DNA from 3 places in the Exiguobacterium sp. UBA7533 genome. Region 2 is predicted to be linked to each of the others. Evidence: riboswitches for the same ligand, from Rfam matches in the RefSeq annotation. Region 2 holds a riboswitch; each other region holds the start of a gene.
The links. A riboswitch is a leader RNA that binds a small molecule or an ion and turns the genes downstream of it on or off. The one in region 2 is predicted to bind S-adenosylmethionine.
Positions count from the first base shown of each region.

Region 1: it holds a riboswitch for S-adenosylmethionine, as region 2 does, so the genes downstream of both, B2U10_RS13315 (amino acid permease) here and B2U10_RS14085 (Na+/H+ antiporter NhaC family protein) in region 2, are expected to answer to the same signal.
Region 3: it holds a riboswitch for S-adenosylmethionine, as region 2 does, so the genes downstream of both, B2U10_RS13435 (LLM class flavin-dependent oxidoreductase) here and B2U10_RS14085 (Na+/H+ antiporter NhaC family protein) in region 2, are expected to answer to the same signal.

Region 1 is NZ_DLMP01000014.1:62,118-68,896, reverse strand. Features, by position in the region: gene mmuM (homocysteine S-methyltransferase) at 1-263, opposite strand, end outside; gene B2U10_RS13315 (amino acid permease) at 238-1,641, opposite strand; SAM riboswitch class I at 1,719-1,820, opposite strand; gene B2U10_RS13310 (polysaccharide pyruvyl transferase family protein) at 1,929-3,395, opposite strand; gene B2U10_RS13305 (ketopantoate reductase family protein) at 3,600-4,514, opposite strand; gene B2U10_RS13300 (GntR family transcriptional regulator) at 4,697-5,413, shown strand; gene gntK (gluconokinase) at 5,406-6,779, shown strand, end outside.
Region 2 is NZ_DLMP01000014.1:221,200-227,978, reverse strand. Features, by position in the region: gene B2U10_RS14115 (nicotinate phosphoribosyltransferase) at 1-376, shown strand, start outside; gene B2U10_RS14110 (hypothetical protein) at 428-754, opposite strand; gene B2U10_RS14105 (YwpF family protein) at 896-1,387, shown strand; gene B2U10_RS14100 (histidine phosphatase family protein) at 1,384-1,974, opposite strand; gene B2U10_RS14095 (alpha/beta hydrolase) at 1,992-2,981, opposite strand; gene B2U10_RS14090 (metal ABC transporter solute-binding protein, Zn/Mn family) at 3,151-4,164, shown strand; SAM riboswitch class I at 4,234-4,338, shown strand; gene B2U10_RS14085 (Na+/H+ antiporter NhaC family protein) at 4,420-5,730, shown strand; gene B2U10_RS14080 (hypothetical protein) at 5,770-5,973, opposite strand; gene B2U10_RS14075 (aldo/keto reductase) at 6,133-6,779, shown strand, end outside.
Region 3 is NZ_DLMP01000014.1:86,653-93,431, reverse strand. Features, by position in the region: gene B2U10_RS13455 (ABC-F family ATP-binding cassette domain-containing protein) at 1-405, shown strand, start outside; gene B2U10_RS13450 (NUDIX domain-containing protein) at 471-851, shown strand; gene B2U10_RS13445 (hypothetical protein) at 1,078-1,545, opposite strand; gene B2U10_RS13440 (ATP-grasp domain-containing protein) at 1,621-2,568, opposite strand; gene B2U10_RS13435 (LLM class flavin-dependent oxidoreductase) at 2,565-3,623, opposite strand; SAM riboswitch class I at 3,698-3,800, opposite strand; gene B2U10_RS13430 (DUF975 family protein) at 3,910-4,548, opposite strand; gene B2U10_RS13425 (DUF817 domain-containing protein) at 4,742-5,527, opposite strand; gene B2U10_RS13420 (YczE/YyaS/YitT family protein) at 5,681-6,346, shown strand; gene B2U10_RS13415 (MarR family winged helix-turn-helix transcriptional regulator) at 6,501-6,779, shown strand, end outside.

The DNA.
Region 1 (6,779 bases), 160 kb from region 2:
TCCTCGGTCGTGATGTGACGTTGCTTGAATCCTTCGATACTTGCTTGATAGCTTGAGGTGATCGCAACATCGGCGCCCACTTCAAAGTAATCGTGATGGACACGCTCAATCTGTTCCGGTGCTTCGATTAAGAGGCGTGCTGACCAGAGTGCATCGTTCAGGTCGAATCCCTTTTGTTCGAGTTCAGTCGCAAGCGCACCATCTAAAATTAGGAAAGGAACTTCCTGTAATCGTTGATCAACTGGATTTTTGATTCGGGACATCTTCAACACTCCGTTTCTGAGAAGAATTCGTGAACGCATGAACGACATAACAGATCACGATGAATGGGATACCGCAATACAAGGCGACTCGTTGCGTCGGATCAAATCCGATACCAATCAGGGAAATCAAACAGACGACGAAAGCGGCGATCGGTACCAATGGAAAGAGTGGTGTACGATAGACCAATTCGTCGACCGTATGCCCTTCGCGGAGGAATTGTTTCCGGAAGCGATACTGCGCAACGCTGATACTCATCCAGACGACGACGACAGCAAGGCCGGAAATCGAGACGAGCGCAATATAGACACTTCCTGCTGCATAGATGCTAGACAGCAAAGCAAGTCCTCCGCCAAGCATGCTGAACAATACAGCTCGAAGTGGAACCCCACTTGGCGTCACCTGGGCGAAGAAGCGCGGAATCATGCGTTCGTTCGCAAGCGACCAAAGCATCCGGGAGGCAGCGTAAAGCCCAGAGTTCGCTGCCGACAAGATCGCTGTCAGAATGACGAAGTTCATCACGTCTGCCGCATACGGAATTCCGATTCGTTCGAACACCGCAACGAACGGACTTTCGAGCACGCCCTTCCCTTCCGTTGGCAATAAGACGGCTAATACGATGATCGTACCGACGAAAAAGAGGACGAGTCGCAAAATCGTTGTTCGGATCGCAAGCGGAATCGTCCGCTTCGGATCGACCGCTTCACCCGCTGCGACGCCGATCAATTCCGTTCCTGAGTAAGCAAAGTTCACAGCAAGCATCGTCATGAAGATCGCAAATGCTCCATTTGGAAACAATCCTCCTTCCGTTAAGGAAGAAAAGAATGGTGCTGGGCTACCATCTTGTAATGGGATGAAGCCAACGATGGCTCCCGCACCAAGTAAAATGAAAGCAATGATCGTTACGACCTTAATGGCGGAGAACCAAAACTCGACTTCAGCAAATACGCGGACCTTCAAGACGTTGATACCAAGGATCATCGCAGCGAATAATGCACTGAACACCCAGACTGGAATCGACGGGAACCAACGTTGCATTAAAATGCCTGCTGCCGTGAATTCTGAACCAAGGGCGACCGTCCACGTCAGCCAGTAGAGCCAGGCCACCGTATAACCGGTACCGGGTCCGATATACTTCGTTGCGTACTTATGGAATGATCCGGTTTCCGGCATGTGTACAGCGAGTTCGCCAAGACTTAGCATGACTAAGTAGACGACGACGGCTCCTATCAAATACGACAAAATCGTTCCGACACGTCCCGCTTGTTCCAACGTATAACCTGTACTTAAAAATAATCCTGTTCCAATGACGCCTCCTAACGACAGCATGATCAGATGACGTGATTCCATCTTGCGTCGAAAAGCTCCGCTCGTTTTCATGAATCCATTTCCTCCTCGTTCCACCTATTTCAAACAAAAAACGCATCCTCACGGATGCGTCGGTCGACAATTCGGAAATCTTATCGATCGGGTGCAACACCCGCAGGAATTAGCACAGTATCTTTCGACCTGTTGCTGAGGTTTCATAGGGCCAGTCCCTCCACCTCTCTGGATAAGTATGTAATTGTTCCTAACCCTATCAAGTCTTTTCCGAATTGTCAACGCAATTCAGAATACTCCTATTAAAAAACATTCCGTATCGTAATGATCCGGAATGTTAGAACGTTTTATTTTTTAGCAAATAAATCCGCTGTCTTTAAGGCTGCCCGAACCGCTTTCCGGTTCAATGTTCCTTGCTGATGCTTCATTTTCTTCGTTTGAGCAGCCAGTTGTGCTTTGAGCGCCGCAATTTCCTGATCTTTTTGAGTCGTCGTTGTCTGTTTCTGCAATGCTTTGATTTTCTTATCTTTTTCGGCCAATTGCGCTTTTGCCTGTTTTTGCGCATCCGCGATCTTCTTCTCTTGTTCCGGGAAGAAGCGTTCGAAACGAGCTACTGCTTCTTCGAGACTCACGCCAGAAATCGGTTGAACCGGTGGAAGTAGTTCCGCTTGCGCCATTTGACGGTCAAACGGTACATTCTCAGGATAGTTCGTCTCTTGATAAATGTGTTCAAGATCATTCACGTTCAAGAAATCAACGAAGTTGTCGAAGTTACGTGCTTGAACACGTGCCGGACTTTGGAAATCAGCATTGGCTACGACGTCGGATAATTGTGTATCCGCTTTGATGTCGTTCGCCCAAATATGCGTCAACTGATGATAATCCGTTAGTTCGCGCATTCGTGCATCCTTTGGAATGAGGATACTCGGCGTACCCGCAAGCGTTGCTGTGATATTTCCATGCAAGCGCGCACCAAAACTGAGGTCTGCCTGCCCGATGAAATCGAACCATGTTTGTGCGTTCAAGAAGAAACGAACACGATCGTTCATGTAAGCAGGATCCGACATCTTCACCGGATAGTTCGTCACGGACAAATCTGCGATCGGATGCGTTCCTGTATACGTCAATTTCAGTTCCTTCATCCATTGGGGAATGAAGTAATGATTCGGATACTCTTCCATTCCGCGCGTAATGAAATCAAGAACATTTTGTGGTGCTAAACGTGACGAGTTGACCGTAATCATCGACTCGGGCGTAATGTTCGTTTCACGAATATGTAAGTCGCGACCAAACGCGTACATCGAAGGACATCCGATGACACGATGATCAATGCCTTCGCGAAAACCAAGACGCGTCAAGTATTTCGACGTGATTTCCCCACGAAGACCAAGCATGCTTGAGCGCTCAAGTACAGCGCTGACGAATGCTTTGACATCTTCATCGAACGGGAATCCGCCGTCTAGATCTGGTTCAAACGGTGCACGTAAGCCTACACCGATGACGACGACTGGAATTTTTAATTTCTTGATAAGGCGGGTGTACTTCCGCAACGTCGGTACGAATTCTTTTCGGAATGCATCCGCTAACGGAATGACATAAAGATCAAAGTTGGCATTGATTTCGTCCGCCCGTTCTTCATCGTAATAGTAATAGTCCGGTGTAATCGTCGTACCTTCTGTCATCAACGTCCGAAAGATACTGTATTGATAAATGAGATTTCCAACGTTTCCTCCAATGGAATTATGTTTCATCAAATAAGGAGCATCGAACTGTTCGAATGGTGTCATACCTGCACGAATAATAATACGTTTCATAATGGATAAACTTCCCCTCTCGTCTGCTTCATTCGTCCTTGCAAGAAAAAATGCGGAAAAATATATTATCACTTTTTTTCAATCTCATTAACAATAGATGAACTTTATTTCGGAAGTCAACGATTCCTAGGGGAAACAGGTCTTTCGTCATCAAAACGAAACATTTGTACTACTCCATTATTTTTCTAAAATAGAAAAATGTAACTATTTAATCGTTCCAAGATACATGCGTAAGTTTGCTTCGACTAATTTTAAAGCTCTGAACCGTTCTGTCGAAGTAGGTTTTAACAAGGCGCTGAAAAAATGTTCCACTTCGACTGGCTGACCTTTTTCCATATCGCGCAACATCGACGATTTCATCGTATCTTCCATCGCATGCATCTGCTTCAATAGCACCGTTTCTGTATCGTCATTGAAGACCGCGCCCTGTTCTTCCATCGCCTGTTTCGCTTCGTTCATGACGTCTACAATCATCTGACGCCCGACAGCTTCTTCCCGAATCGAACCGATCGCTGAACGAAACAGCGTCGTCACACCCGCAAATGTCGAAATAAAAAGATACTTTTGCCACATGTCATCCATGATATGCATCGAGTACGCCATCGGTGCCTTCGCTTTCGCAAAACGTGTTGCGATCTCCTGCAAACGGGCTGTTGGTTTGCCGGTTCGTGAGCCAAACAACAGTCGATGTGACGGACTCGTCTGTAAAATGCGTCCTTCTGCATCAAGCGTCGATTCAATGAAGCAAAGACCGCCCAGTACACGCTCTTCTCCGAAGACTTCTGTTAACCGACGAATATGTTGCATGCCATTCAATAAAGGAATGATACACGTCTCGTTCGAAACGAATGGTCTAAGATCCTTTAAGACATCATCTAAGTGATAGGCTTTCGTCGAAAGTAAAACGACATCAAATACGTGATCCGGTCGCATGTCTCGTGTCACTAACTGAGGAGTGATCGTGATATCGCCATGAGGACTAGTGATCTGTAGACCTGTTTTTTGTAATTGTTCATATCGCTTCGGACGGACGAGAAAGGTCACCTGTTCACCTTGCTCAGCAAGACGGCCCCCGAAATAACCTCCGACTGCTCCTGCACCTACAACTAAAATATTCATATGTATTATCTCCTCCTTACCCATTCTGGTTATTGATTACTCCTTCACCCTAACATATTTGGAACCGATTTCCTGATTGCCAGTTGAATCTCTAAGATTTAAGTGAAGCGTTTGCATTTTAGAGAAAAACGTATATACTAACTTGTATACAAGTATACTCACTCTAGAAATCAGGTGATTTTATGTCAGAACTGTTATACCCCTTGAAGTGGTTGTCAAAAGCTTCTGCCGGAGATCGTGTCGCGCACGAACTACGAATGCGGATCATTTCAGGAAAAATTGAAAGCGGTACCATATTATCCGAAAACAAAATAGCCTCTGATTTTTCAGTCAGTCGCTCACCTGTCCGTGACGCGTTAAAGGTGCTTGCAGCCGAACAGTTGATTCGTCTCGAACGAATGGGAGCAGTCGTCGTCGGTTTATCCGAGCGCGACATTCAAGAAATCTATGATGTCCGGTTACTCATCGAAACGTTCGTCTTCGAGCGACTTGTTAAGGTCGAACGGGCAGAACTCGTCCGTGAACTCAGCAAAATTCTCGAAATGATGAAGGTTGCCATCAAATATAAGGATGCTGATGAATTCTCTTTCCAAGACGTACTGTTTCATGAAACGATCATCCGCTCGATCGATCATGGGTATGTCAGCATGATTTGGCAAAATCTCAAACCAGTCATGGAAAGTTTCATCCTCCTATCAATGCGGGTACGATTCGAGGAAGACATCGAAGACTTTGAACGCATCCTCGCGAACCATGCCTTGTATATCGAAGCGATCGAGACAGGAGATCGTGAACGGATGGTTGCTTCCTTACATCAGAACTTTGATGATGTTCAGGAAGTCGAAGATCTCTGGAAAACGCAACAAATGATGTCGAAAGGAGTCGATTCACATGACTGAATACATGTTAGGCGTCGATATCGGAACGACGAGTACGAAAGCAGTCTTATTTACGACAAAAGGAGAGGTCATCGGACAAACGAACGTCGGTTACCCACTCCACACACCGAACCGTTCGACGGCGGAACAGGATCCGGAAGAAATTTTTGATGCCGTACTCGAATCCATCCGATTGATCACAAAACGTCATCCGAGCATGCCACCGAAGTTCGTCGCGTTCAGTAGTGCCATGCACAGTTTGATTGCGATGGACGCACAACATCAACCGTTGACTGCCTGCATCACATGGGCGGACAGTCGGAGTGAAGCATGGTCGAACAAGATTAAGGAACAATATGGTCTCTCGATCTATCACCGGACCGGGACACCGATTCATCCGATGTCACCGCTTAGCAAAATCAGTTGGCTCGTCGAAGATCGTCCGGAGCTCCACGCTCAAACGAAAAAGTATGTCGGGATCAAGGAGTTCGTGTTCCAAAGACTGTTCGGAACATATGTCATCGACCACTCTCTCGCTTCAGCAACTGGTCTCTTTAATATTCATGAATTAGGTTGGGATACGGGCGCACTGCATGTCGCAGGTATCGATGCAAGCTATTTATCGGAACCCGTACCGACAACGACGTCATGTACCGGACTTAATACTGATTACGCACGACAAATGGGACTATCCGTCGATACGCCGTTCTTAGTTGGTGCCAGTGATGGTGTCCTCTCCAATTTAGGTGTCAACGCGATTCGCAAAGGGGAAATCGCGATCACGATCGGAACGAGCGGTGCCATCCGAACGATCATTGATCGTCCACAGACGGATGAAAAAGGACGAACGTTCTGTTACGCACTGACCGAGGACCACTGGGTCATCGGCGGCCCCGTCAATAACGGAGGAATGGTCTTACGGTGGATTCGTGACGAACTTGCTTCAGCAGAAGTCGAGACAGCAAAACGCCTCGGCATCGATCCGTATGCTGTCCTGACGAAGATTGCCGAACGCGTCCGCCCGGGGTCCGACGGTCTGTTGTTCCATCCTTACTTGTCCGGTGAACGAGCACCGCTATGGAATCCGGACGTCAGCGGTTCATTCTTCGGTTTGACGCTCTCACACAAAAAAGAGCACATGATCCGGGCAGCACTAGAAGGCGTCATCTACAATCTGTATACCGTCTTCCTCGCACTCGTCGAATGCATGGATGGTCCTGTGACGCGGATTCAGGCAACCGGTGGATTTGCCCGGTCTGAAGTCTGGCGCCAAATGATGGCGGACATCTTTGAGTCGGAAGTCGTCATTCCGGAAAGTTTCGAAAGTTCATGTCTTGGCGCTTGTATTCTCGGACTGTATGCGACAGGGGAAATCGATTCGTTCGAA
Region 2 (6,779 bases):
CAAGGAAGTCTATCGCATCATCGATCCGGTGACGGATAAGTTTAAAGGGGATTACGTGACGTTGATGGATGAGGATCCATCGACACTTGAAGCCGTCGATCTCATCGACGTCCGGGACCCATCGTTCCGTAACCGTGTAGAGCAGTTCAAGGTCGAACGCTTGCTTGAACCGATCTTCAAAGATGGAGAGTTAATCTATACAGTTCCAACGATCGAAGAGATCCGTCACTTCCATGAAACGCAGATTGGTCGTCTTTGGGAGGAGTACAAACGTCTCCGTTTGCCAGAGATTTATGCCGTCACATTCAGTGACCGTCTCTGGAAACTCAAACTCGACATGATTCGGGAAACACGATTCGCGAGTGGTTTAAAATAAGACGCACAAACAAGCGCCGTTCTTCCTCCCTCAGGATGAACGGCGCTTTTCTCATGTTAATCCTGCTTCGTTTCCGACAGGTGTCATTTCTGTTGGCGCTTGTTCCATCTTCTTACGAAAGTACCACGCGAAACCAAGCGCACCTCCGATGAAGACGATATACGTTATGCGTTGACCGAATTCTGCTAAGGAATCCGCGTAAAAAATACTGATTAAATGATCACTTCCACTAATGAGTAGCAAACAGGCAATCAGGAGCGCAATGCGATATGCAAGCGTCGGGCGGTCTGTCGGTTCAGCATGCCAATACATGATGATATGGTGGGCAAGTAAGACAATACCCAGGATTCCTAATATTCCAATGAGTACTTGCGGCATAATGAACGATCCTCCTGTTAGTAATATCTAGTCTTATTTAAACATAGTTCACACGAATTTCGTCAGGAAAAGTTTCCCGTCCCCCATTCCTCACTGTATACTGTAGAAAAATCGTAAGCGATCAAGGGAGGGCATTTTTTCATGAAAACCTTTAAATTATGCACATTACGCATTTTAATGGACGAGTCAGGACGTGATACGACGATTCCCGTCGCCATTCAAGACGGACTAACGGTCAGTACCGAACAAACGGCACAATGGGTCGCAGAAATCGTCGTTCCTTCGAGCGATCAGCCGATCGTCGATGAATTGTTCACAAAACATTTACGTGCTTTGATTGAAATCACGATCTCACGACCCGATAATGACCCTGCCGCGATGATCGTCACGCCTCTTGAACGGACTGCCTTAAGCGAACACGTCTCCTATGTCTTCACTGGTAAGATGGTCATGATGAAGAATGATTTATCCGAATCGATCTTACGTGAAGTCGTCGAGGATGGATTCGCTGGTGAAGAACTCGTCCAAGAATACAAGGATCGTCGTTCAAAACGCGGTGCACATATCACGAGTATCGCTAAAGAAACATTTAAACAGTATCTAGCAGAACATCCAGAAACACCGATTTCTTAAGGTTTTTCGACTTCGTCCGTGATGTGATCCGCTACATTGATTCTATCAATCGTATAGTGGTCCGTATATTGGATATAATTCGCACATGCATTTTTCAAAGGTGTCCGGTAACTGAATGTCTCATCAATCGACGATAAGGCTGCTTTGATCGTATGCGAGTGACAGACGATTAAGATTCGTTTCCCCTCATACGTTCGTGTCACTTCCTGTAATGCTTCGAATACGCGATCCTGAATCGCTTGTTCCGTTTCAAGACCCGGAACACGTTTCGTATCGTTCGCTTGAACAGCTTCATAAATCGACGCAACCGGTTCACCGGAAGCAGCACCAAATTCACGCTCGACGAGTCGGTCATCGGTCGCTGTGATCGTCAATCCGACCGCACGTCCGATGATTTCTGCTGTCTCAACAGCGCGAGACAACGGGCTTGCTAGCAAGACATCCCACTTTTCATTGGCTAGATAAGCGGCGCTGAGTTCCGCTTGTCTTTTTCCTGTTGCATTCAACGGGATATCTTCTCTTCCTTGGATTCGTTCATTTAAGTTCCAATCCGTCTGACCATGTCGCACTAAACAAATTTCAGTCATGTCTCTGTCTCCTTCATTCAAGAAATATGACTGATTGTATCATGTTTTTCATCGGGAAGTTGTCGCGGTGGCAATAACAACACCTGACAAGTGAAGCGTTCAATTCGTTCGAGCAGTCGTTCAATTTTTAATGGATTTTCTGTCTGTGCAAAACTAGCAAGTGAGTGGGTACCGTTCGGAAAAGAAAACAAACGGACATCAGCTCCGACATCGGCTCCTTTTTCAACGAAGTGAAGAGCTTGGGAAAACGGAACGATTGGATCTTTTTTGCCATGCAGGAGCATGATCGGTGGAGCGTCTGACGAGAGATGCGTCACAGGTGAAACGTGAGTCATGAGCTTGCGCCATTCTTCCCGTCCACCTTTATAAAACTTAATGTGAGCGATCCAGGTCTGAATGAAAGTAAACAATAAAAAATTCGTCGGTGGATATAAGGCAATGACACCACTGATCAATGGCATGTGTCGTTCATCGCGCTCACCAACGAAAGCAGATGGGGCAAGTGCCGTCGTCAGCATGAGTGCAGCTCCGGCTGAGTCTCCCCATACCATCATCCGTCCTCTTAAAATGCGAAGATCTTCTGCTTCTTTGTTCAAAAAGCATAAGGCATCCCGTACATCTTCGAGATTATCCGGAAAATAACTCCCTTCTTCAAACAGACGATAATCGATACTACAAACAGCAACCCCAAGTTCAAGCAGGCGATCAACGATCGGGCTAAAACAGAACAGATCCTCGCGCTCTCCACGAACGAATGCGCCACCGTGCGCGTAGATCGCGACCGGAAACGGTCCTTCCCCCGGCGGATAATAGAGATCGAGTTGTAAGGTACGGTCTCCCACTTGTTTGTAAGTGAGTGTCCGCGGTGCGAGTTGTTTTTCTGTGATTGGCAAGGCGGGTTCAGTCCACCGAAGTAATGCACCGTAATTATTCCAGATACTTGCTCCCGCAGCTGCCGTCGTTAGTAATGCAGCTCCCCCCATTAGCCATGCAGTTTCACGTTTCACTTGATCACCTCCAAAAGACGTACCAATTCCTTCACTTTATTATCCTTTTACCCCGTTTTAAAAGAAGTCGAACGTCTCGGTATTCGTACTTGACGCTTCTCAAACGTTCCGCTATAGTGAAAAAGTCCAAATCGGAATAATTACGTTTTAATAACGGAGGTAACATATAATGAAAAATATCATTCCTGCTTTAACGGTCGCATTCGCGAGCGCAAGTATCCTCGCAGCTTGTGGATCAAACACCGATTCATCGACTTCAGATGATAAAAAGACGGAAATCTATACATCGACGTTCGCAACAGCTGCCATTGCCCGTGAAATCGGTGGTAATCAAGTCAACGTCAAGATGATCGTCCCACCTGGAGCAGATCCGCACTCCTATGAACCGACGTCAAAGCAACTCACTGAGATTGCCAAAGGTGACCTTTTCCTTTTGACGGGTACGACACTTGAACCCTATTCAAAAAAAATCCAAGAGAGTCTAAAAGGCACGGACGTCCGGTTCGTCGAGACGAGTAAGGATGTCACTTTGCTGGAATCGGATGCTACGCTTCACGCACATGAAGAAGAGGGACATACAGAAGAAGAGCATGCGCACGAAGAAGCAGGGCACGATGATCACGCAACTGATGAACATGCGCACGAAGAGGAAGAACACGATCATGGAAAATACGATCCACACGTCTGGCTTGATCCTGTCAACGCCAAAGCAATGGCACGTTCTATCACAGTCGCCTTATCAAAAGAAGTACCAAAAGACAAAGCAACATTCGAAAAAAACTTGAAAGCGTTCGATCAGCAAGCTGACGCACTCGATAAAGAGTTCAAGCAAGCCGTTGCTGACGGATCGAAAAAAGAACTTCTCGTCACACATGCAGCTTACGGTTACCTCGCCGAACGATACGGGTTCACGCAGCTTCCAATCGCCGGAATTTCCCCTTCCGATGAACCGTCACAAAAACAACTGGCTGCTTTAGTGAAAGAAGCGCGGATGCATGATTTGAAATACGTCGCGTTCGAAGAAACGGTTTCACCAAAGGTTGCGCGTGTCATCCAAAAAGAAATCGGAGCTAAATCCGTGACGATCCATAACCTCGAGTCGGTGATGAAATCGCAGCAAAACAGCTCGTATTTTAAGTTGATGGAAGAAAACGTCCAGACGTTAAAACAGGCACTTCAGTAAAGTACAGTTGACACGCGTTACTCAATGCGGTACGGTAAGAAACGTGTTTTACAACAATTGAATGACTTCTTTTTATCGCGAGAAACGGAGGGACTGGCCCAATGATGTTTCGGCAGCGGACGATTTGATTCGTACTGTGCCAAATCCAGCAAGCGAAAGCTTGAGAGATAAGAAGAGCGTCTTTATTTCATAAAGACCTCCTTCTTTCTTGCGAAGGGGTCTTTTTTTGTATCTTTGAGAAATGAGGTATCAACAATGAAAGAAACGATTACGCCTAACAAATGGGCACTGCTTCCGCTCGTCGTATTCCTGGTCCTCTTCATCGGAGCCGGTATCTTCTATGACGATTTTTACAAATTTCCGATTCTGATCGCCGCTTTGATCGCGTTGATCTTTGCTGCAATCACGACGAAAGGATCGATTAATCAAACGGTTGAACGAATCGCAACCGGTGCCGGAAATCCTGATATCATGATCATGGTCTTCATTTTCTTATTAGCCGGTGCGTTCTCTGGAACAGCGGAAGCGATCGGCGCAATCGAAGCAACTGTCAATGCTGCTTTGACGTTCTTACCTCCTTCACTCCTGATGAGTGGGATATTTGTTATCGCAGCATTCATCTCGATGGCAATGGGTACCTCGACAGGAACGATTGCCGCTCTCGCACCGATTGCCTTCGGTATTCATGAAGCAACAGGTATCAACGTTGCGATCGCAGCAGCGTCAGTCGTTGGTGGTTCGATGTTCGGTGATAACTTGTCGTTCATCTCGGATACGACAATCGCTGCCGTTCGGACACAAAAAACGAACATGCGCGATAAATTCCGGACGAACTTCATGATCGTTCTCCCGGCTGCCGTCTTAACGGTCATCTTACTCGCGTTCGTTTCTGGTTCTGGCGATGCGGCAGCAGCTAAAGCATTCGAGTTCTACAAATTAATTCCGTATCTCGCCGTCATCGTCCTTGCACTATTTGGTGTCAATGTCATTCTTGTTCTCGTCGGTGGCACATTACTCACTGGCATCATCGGTATGATCGACGGTAGCTTTGGCTTAAGTGGGTTCGTCCTTTCGATGTCTGAAGGAATGATGGGCATGGCAGAAATTTCAATCTTGACACTCCTCATGGGTGGTCTCGTCAGTTTGATCACGTTCAATGGCGGAATCGCCTACTTGAAAGAGACGTTGACGCGCAAGATTTCACAGCGTCGCGGTGCTGAATTCAGTATGGCAGCACTCGTCAGTGCGACGAACCTCGCAACGGCGAACAATACGATCTCGATTCTCGTCGCTGGACCACTCGCGGCTGAAATCGCTGATACGTATGAAATCGACCGCAAGAAATCAGCGAGTATTCTTGATATCTTCTCTTGTGGTATTCAAGGCATCATTCCGTATGGGGCACAACTGCTGATCGCAGCAGAGTTGACGAAGACAGCTTCACCAGAACTGATTCCGTATCTGTTCTATCCGTTCCTGCTCTTCGTCTGTGGATCGATTGCCATCATCTTTGGTTTCCCACGTCCGAAAAAATCAGTTGCTCAACAGGAAAAAATCTCTTCTTAACCAACGACAGGTCCGATCATGGTGATCGGACCTGTTTCATTATTTTTTCTGCTTCGCTTGTCGTTCTAAAATCAAATACGCGATTGCTGGAAGTGGAAACTGAAGGAGTCCCGCGCCTCCCCATACCCACGGGTTACGTCCTGATTTTCGTGCACTGAAAAATAGGCTAACTGCTTGCGTGACTAACAAGGCACTAATACTAAGCCAAGCTCCCTTTGATAGCTTTTTATTCTTTTGAGCCATCCTTTCTCCCCCTCTTTCTGACATACGGTCAGATGTGATGAATTCTCTTTTATTTTAACCTATTCTATTCCTCCATGAGCATGGAAACGGACGGTTTCGTTCGTTCGTGCTAAACTAAACGAGCAAATCTAAACTACGTTTTATGAGGAGGAGTAACACATGCAATACGCAAAACTTTCAAACGGTATTACGATTCCCCAAATCGGATTCGGTGTCTGGCAAGTAGACGAAGAAACAGAAGCACCCGCTGCTGTTGCTGAAGCACTACGTGTCGGCTATCGTCATATCGATACAGCTGCTGTCTATAAAAACGAGCGCGGTGTCGCAAAAGGAATCAAAGAAAGCGGCGTGAAACGTGAGGATCTCTTCTTAACGTCGAAAGTCTGGAACGATGATATTCGTGCCGGTCGGACGAAGGAAGCATTCGCAGAATCGCTCGAACGTCTCGAAACAGACTACCTTGACCTCTACCTGATCCACTGGCCAGTCGAAGGCTATATCGAAGCGTGGAAAGCAATGGTTGAACTTTATGAAGCAGGCAAGATCAAAGCGATCGGTGTCTCGAACTTCAAGGAACATCACCTCGATACATTGGCAGAAGAGGGCTTGATGGCACCAATGATCAACCAAGTCGAATTGCATCCACAATTGCCGCAACACGAACTGCACGAATACTTGCAAGATCACAACATCCAAGTCGAAGCATGGAGTCCACTCATGCAAGGGAAATTCCTCGAAATCAACGATTTCAAGGAAATCGCAGAGAAGCATGGTAAGACACCTTCACAAGTCGTCTTGCGCTGGCA
Region 3 (6,779 bases), 130 kb from region 2:
CGTCAGTATTCACCGGCAGATGAGAGCGATACGTTCCTCCGTGGATTCCTCGGTCGGATGCTCTTCTCAGGAGAAGAAGTCATGAAAAAAGCATCTGTCTTATCCGGGGGCGAAAAAGTCCGTTGTATGCTTTCAAAAGCGATGCTCAGTGGTGCTAACGTCCTTGTACTCGACGATCCAACGAACCACTTGGATCTCGAATCGATCACGGCACTCAACGATGGTTTGATCGCTTATAAAGGCGCAATGCTCTTCAGCTCGCATGACCACCAGTTCGTCGAAACGATCGCGAACCGCATCATCGAGTTGACACCAAACGGTATCGTCGATAAAGAAACGACATACGATGAGTATTTGAACAACGATACGATCCAACAGCAATTAACAGCGTTATACGCACAATGATTTTAAAAGAGACCGGAACTGTCGTTTCGGTCTCTTTTTTGAACACGTTGAAGGAGGAATGCGATATGCGACATCGCGTATGCGCTGCGTTGATTGAAGAGCAACAGATTCTAATGGTCGAGTTACATACCCCTTCCCGGACATTTTGGACGTTACCCGGCGGAGGTGTCGAGAACGGTGAAACTAAAGAGCATGCCGTCGTGCGAGAAGTGTTAGAAGAAACGCATCTTCACGTCACGGTCGAACGGAAACTTTACGAGATTTCAATGGATCAAGGAACAGAGACATGTTTTCTCGTTCGCCGTGTCTTAGATAGTCCTGAACCTCGACTCGGGATCGATCCTGAACTATCGCTTGATCAACAAGAATTACGAGCTGTTCGGTTTCGACCATTAAAGGAGCTTCAAGATGATTCACAGATTTCTCGTTTGCGTCGACTATCGTAACGATATAATTTTTGGATTAAATGAAAATTTAATAACCGTTTTTATACTTAAAAATAGTAGTCGGTAACTAAGCTTTTTGATAATCCAAAATCGCTCGATCCAGCGATAGAAAACGAGAACGTTATCAAGGTGTCGACTGCCTATCCGTTTTACCGAGTGGTCACAAATCGTATACGAATCGATAAGATATGAAAAAACGGATTCTCAGGTGCGGGAATCCGTTTTTTCATGCATTGTTCTTCTTTTGTTTTGCTGCCTCTTCTTCGACACGTTGCAACAAGCCCTGAACAATTTTCTCGTTTTCTCGTTCGCCACCGAGTGACAAGAGACTTTTCCCAACGAAGTTTGCCCCTTCATTTTTTCCTGTATAAATCAACAGACAACGAGCGTGTCCAAGTGGTTTGAGCGTAAACGTCATCTCAATCTTAAATATTTTAGCTAACGTGAATCCAATCGTATTTTGTTTAAAGTCCGGCTCATTCGTATAGGCTAAATCGGTCACGATGTAGGTTTCGAGTCGGTTGCCCTGCATGTACGTTTGACGATACGTCGAACCGACGACACCCGGTTTTCGTTCAATCACCTCATGCTGGACGACGTTCGGAATCAGACGTTGCAGCCGCGTGTGATCAAACAAGTGCCATGCTTCCTCAATCGGGATATCGAGCTGTCGTTCTTCTCTCCACGTAATCATAGATTCGCCCCCTTTCTATACAAATACCCTGTCATCCGGTCTTGTAACGTCCGGTGACAGGGCGGGAGCCGATTCTTATTTTACTGTGCTTGTTTCAAGAGCAGCTCCGAGGAACTTTGCCAGTTCAAGCATGCCGTAGCGTCCTGCAGCAGCTTCGGCATCGGAATTATAGTTCGTATTCGTATTGACATCATACGTATAGATCGTACCTGACGCATCCTTAATGAACTCGATACCTGCGACCGCAATCTGGTTCGCTTGGAGGAACGCTTCGTACTTTTCAATGATTGGATCATCGAAGCCTTCAACGATTTGGAACTTCATCGGTGTTTGCGGCGCTTCTTCACCAACTGGGCAAAACAAGTCGTCAATCACACACGCATCAGCTGGGCAAAGTTCGAATCCTTCCGACGTATCGACTCGGACCGCATAGACAAATTTTCCACCTACGAACTCACACCGCGTGATGTACGGTTCTGGTGCTTGGATGTACTCTTGAATCAACGTGATGCCATCGACTGGTTCGTCGAATGTCGAACCATCGAGATAAGCTTCAAGTGCTTCAATCGAATGGAATAACTGGACGCCGAGACCTTTCCCGGCACGGTTATGTTTCGTGATGAATGACGAAACACCGATTTCTTTTGCTGCTTGTACGATTTGATCACGTCCGACAGCAGCCGTTGTCTTTGGTACACGAATCCCAGCCTTACGTAACGCTGTGTATTGATTAACTTTGCTGACTTCAAGACGGAGCGCACGCGTTCCGTTAAAGACAGTGCGGTCATGCTCTTCTAACCAAGCGAGGACCCCTTCCGTCAACTCTGGCGCATAACGATGCCCCCGCGTATGCGAAGACGCACTCATACGACTGTAAAAGACACCTTCTGGCGGCAGTTCATCTAACGGTACGATTCCTTCATTTAAGTGCCACTGCTCGTACGGCAACTTGAGTTCTTCGAGACGTTTGATGAGATGATCCGTCCATTCTTGGTTTTCGTGGAGAATATGAATTTTTGTCATGATTGTTGACCTACCTTTCGTTTCGCTTCGACCAGTGGCATTACGTCACGGGCAAAGCGTTCCATTTCTTCAAGTTGTGGTGAGAATTGTAACAAGAGCAACGTGACACCAGCGGCTTCGAACGCTAGAATCCGTTCGGCAATCTGTTCTGGTGTTCCGATCAAGTTCGGTCGCAGACCACGGTTCGAGACGGAATAATCATTTCGTTCGACCTGTTGTTCGAGTTGCGATTTACTGATGAAATCTTGATAACCGGCATAACCGGCGCTGTCTTCCTTGACGTCCGTGATGCGTTGCCACTCAAGAAGCGCTTCTTCTTCCGTATCCCGACAAATGATGTAGGCAGCAAGACCGAAGCTCTCAAGCGGTGCGTGTCCCGTCGCTTCCCGGCGTACTTTCATATCATTGATTTTATGAGCTACTTCTTCAACAGTGCCTCCATGCATGACGTAGGCATCACAATGTTCGACGATCGTCCGTTTTCCGGCTTCACTCTCTCCACCAGCGTAGAGCTTAATCCCCGGACGCTGGACGGGTTTCGGATGGAGTTCTGCCTGTTCGATCGTGTAGTGATTGCCGGAGAAGCTGTACGGTGACGCATCTGCCCATAGTCCTTTCATGACCGTGACGAACTCTTCCGTTCGGGCATAGCGTTCATCGTGTGCAGTAAAAATACCGTTGTATTGTTTTGCTTCTTCTGCCCACCAGGCCGAGACGACATTGAGCGTAAATCGTCCTCCACTCAACTGATCGATGTTTGCCGCCATCTTCGCCGTCGTCGCCGGATTATGGAACCCGGGACGAACCGCTGTCATGATTTCAAGGCGTTCTGTTGTTGCAGCAATCGCCGCTGCCGTTGTCCATGCCTCAAGACTCGGTTCCTTGATGCCTTTGATATCGTTCAAGTTCAATTCCGCAATCAACGTCGTCGAGAAGCCGATCCGTTCAGCTGTTTGTGCGACTTGTTTCGCATAATCGAATGTCGCTGGCATCTGTTCATCCTCGACGTTACGTAGCCATCCCCCAAAAATCGGTAACCAAAAACCATACTCCACTCCATCGTCCCCCTTATCATAAAAAAACGCTCTTTTCGAAGTTCGAAAAGAGCGACGGTATCTTGTCCTGTCCGCTCTTATCTTCAGAAGGTATTCCTTCCTGGAAGTAGCACCTTCCGCCATAGCGGGGTTGCTGAAGTGTCTTCGGGCCAGTCCCTCGACTTCTCTAGATAAGATGTGTTGCATTCATCGTACAGAATTCATTGAACTAAAGCAACCATTAAACCGTCTTTTCCTATCGGATTTATTCCAAAGAAAAATCCCGACGTAGTGTCGGGATTCGGAATTAGTATGGTGCGACGAAATCTGATGTCTGCTCTGGCGCCTGCTCCCCACGAATACGATCGTAGAATTTGGCAAGCGTGACACTGAAGTATGGTCCGACCCATAGGACAGCAAGACCAAGCGTAACGATAACAAGCAACGCCCAACCGATAAACGATAAGAAGAGCAAGAATGCTTCCATCTTGTGTCCATCCATGAGTTGCCGTGAGCGTGTAATTGCCTCGAGAATACCGATTGACGGCTCATCCCGAAGGATGTAGTACGTCAACAAGTAAGAGAATGACTTGATGATACCAGGGATGATTAAGAGTAACGTCCAGAGCGCGATAAAGATGAACTGAACAATGGCCAGCCCCACCACTTTCAGGAACATACCATATGGCTCAAACAAATCCGTCACTTTCGTTTCTTCGCCACGAGCAATCGACATGGCAATCCATGTCCAACCGACTCCTACTGGAATCAATAAAATCGACACCAATGATACAACGAGATCTATACTACTAGACGGCTCATCGATATCCGATCCAAATAAATTAGGAACACCCTGAATAATACTAAACAGCAGAAAAGCTAGGACTGCAAATCCCCAACGACCGCTGAGCGACTCCTTCGCTGCTTTCTTTAATTGAGATGACATGAGTAAGGTCCTCCTTGAAAAATAAGTTCTCACCTTACTCTACGGCTTAAAACTTCTAATGTTTCACTCTTTTTTCAATAATTTCCCGTCTCGTCACTGGTTGAGCCAAACACGCTCAAGTTGTCGTCCACATGTTAGAACGAACGTTGAACATCGAAGCGCTTCATCGCAAACGAAATGTCATGTTTTTCGTCTATGTACGCTGATATATCTCCACAGCCGGATCCTGTTGCTTGTATTTCGCGACGATGACGATCAGGACCGTGATGATCACAAGCAGGAACCAAGAAGACAACTTTCCGAGATCAACGACTTCCCATCCTCTTTCCTGATGTGGATAGACCCACCCTTTAAAGAACGTCACGATATTCTCAGCGATCCAAATAAAGAACGCGATCAGTAAAAAAGACAGGACGAGCGGCATGCGGTAGATTGTCTGCTCGATCGTAAAATGAACCCATGACTTATAGAAGACAAGGACGACGAGGACCATCAATAGCCAGCGTGCATCGAAGATCCAGTGGTGGGTGAAGAAGTTGAGATAGACGAGACTGCCTACGCTGATCGCAAGCCAAGGTGGTGGAAATGCTGTGAAGCGTAAATGAAATCTTCGGAACGCTTGACAGACATAACTTGCGACACTTGCATACATGAATCCTGCATACAAAGGAACACCAGCCACTTTCGTTAGAGCCTGTTCCGGATAACTCCAAGACCCAACGTTCACTTTGAACAGTTCAAGTGCTAGACCAATCACGTGAAAGAGTAAGATCAGTTTGAACTCTTCCAGCGTTTCATAACGCGTGACAAGTAAGACGATTTGGACGAGAAGACACCATAGCAACAGGAGATCGTATCGAGCGATCGGTTCAGCAGGAAGATAACGTGAAAGAGCAAGCGCTGCGAAAATCATGACGGGAAAGACGCAACAGATGGCTTCTATGTATGTAAAACGAATCAGGTGCCGGATCGCTTTCATCCTGTCATCTCCTTTTTTCTTCAGTATACGTTTCTCTTTCGACCTTCCCCTCCTTCTTAAGATGGAAAAAACGGAAAATTTCGTCTTTCTTCTTCTACTTTCCTCATGATACAGTTAACGAATCAATTATTTTTAAGAAATGAGGTGTTAGACATGACGCGTCATCGTGCTTCCTGGTTATTACGCGCTACGTTAAAGTGGGGACTCTTCCTACTCGGTTTATTTTTACTCGCTCTCGGCTCATCGATGATGATCACTGCTGAACTCGGTGTCTCGACGTGGGATGTATTGCATCTCGGTCTCCAAAAGAAAACACCACTGTCCGTCGGAACGATTATTTTGCTCGTTGGTCTATTACTCGTGTTCGTTAAGTACACATTAGACCGCGTCACACCACAAATTGGAACACTCGTCAACGCGATTTTCGTCGGTGTCTTCATGAATCTTGTCCTTAATTCTCATCTCTTACCCTCTTTTGAGTCGATTTGGTTGAATACGATCTGGTTGATTTTCGGCATCTTCATCATCGGCATGGGGGCAGGTCTTTATGTTGCTGTCGGATATGGAGCCGGTCCACGCGATGGGTTGACGCTGACACTTGCAGAGCGATTTGGAACGTCGATTCGTCTGATGCGGACGATCATGGAGGTCACGGCATGCGGCATTGGCTGGTTGCTCGGTGGTCCTGTTTTCTTCGGTACAATCCTCTCGATTTTCTTAATCGGACCATTCCTACAATTTTGGTTATTCTATTTCCGTCGGATCATTGCAGCGATCGATGCAAAAGGAATTCCAGCGTCTAAACGCCAAATTAGCTAAGTCGCCTGACTCGATATCATTCCGCGTGAATGATATCTCTTTTTATGTTAAAAGCAAATAAGTTGCGTCATCAAATTAAACACGTTATATTCGTTTACATATCAATCTTTGATACGTCAAAGGTTTCTTCGAACGAAGGGAAGGATGTGATGGATTGAGTATCTCCTGCACTGAAAAAGGACGGTTGATCTATGCACTCGTTTCTGTCAATAAGACGATTGCTCAAAAATTCGATCTCTGTACGGATGGTTTTAGTCAGACTCGAATGGATCTACTCGCTCAACTACAAGTCGATCAAACGATTAGCCAAAAAGAGTTACAAAAACGCGTCAATGTGGATCATGCGGCAGTGACCCGTCATCTCAAGCACCTGGAATCGACCGGGATGATTGCTCGCGAGCGTTCAGCTGCTGACAATCGGGTGATTCTTGTT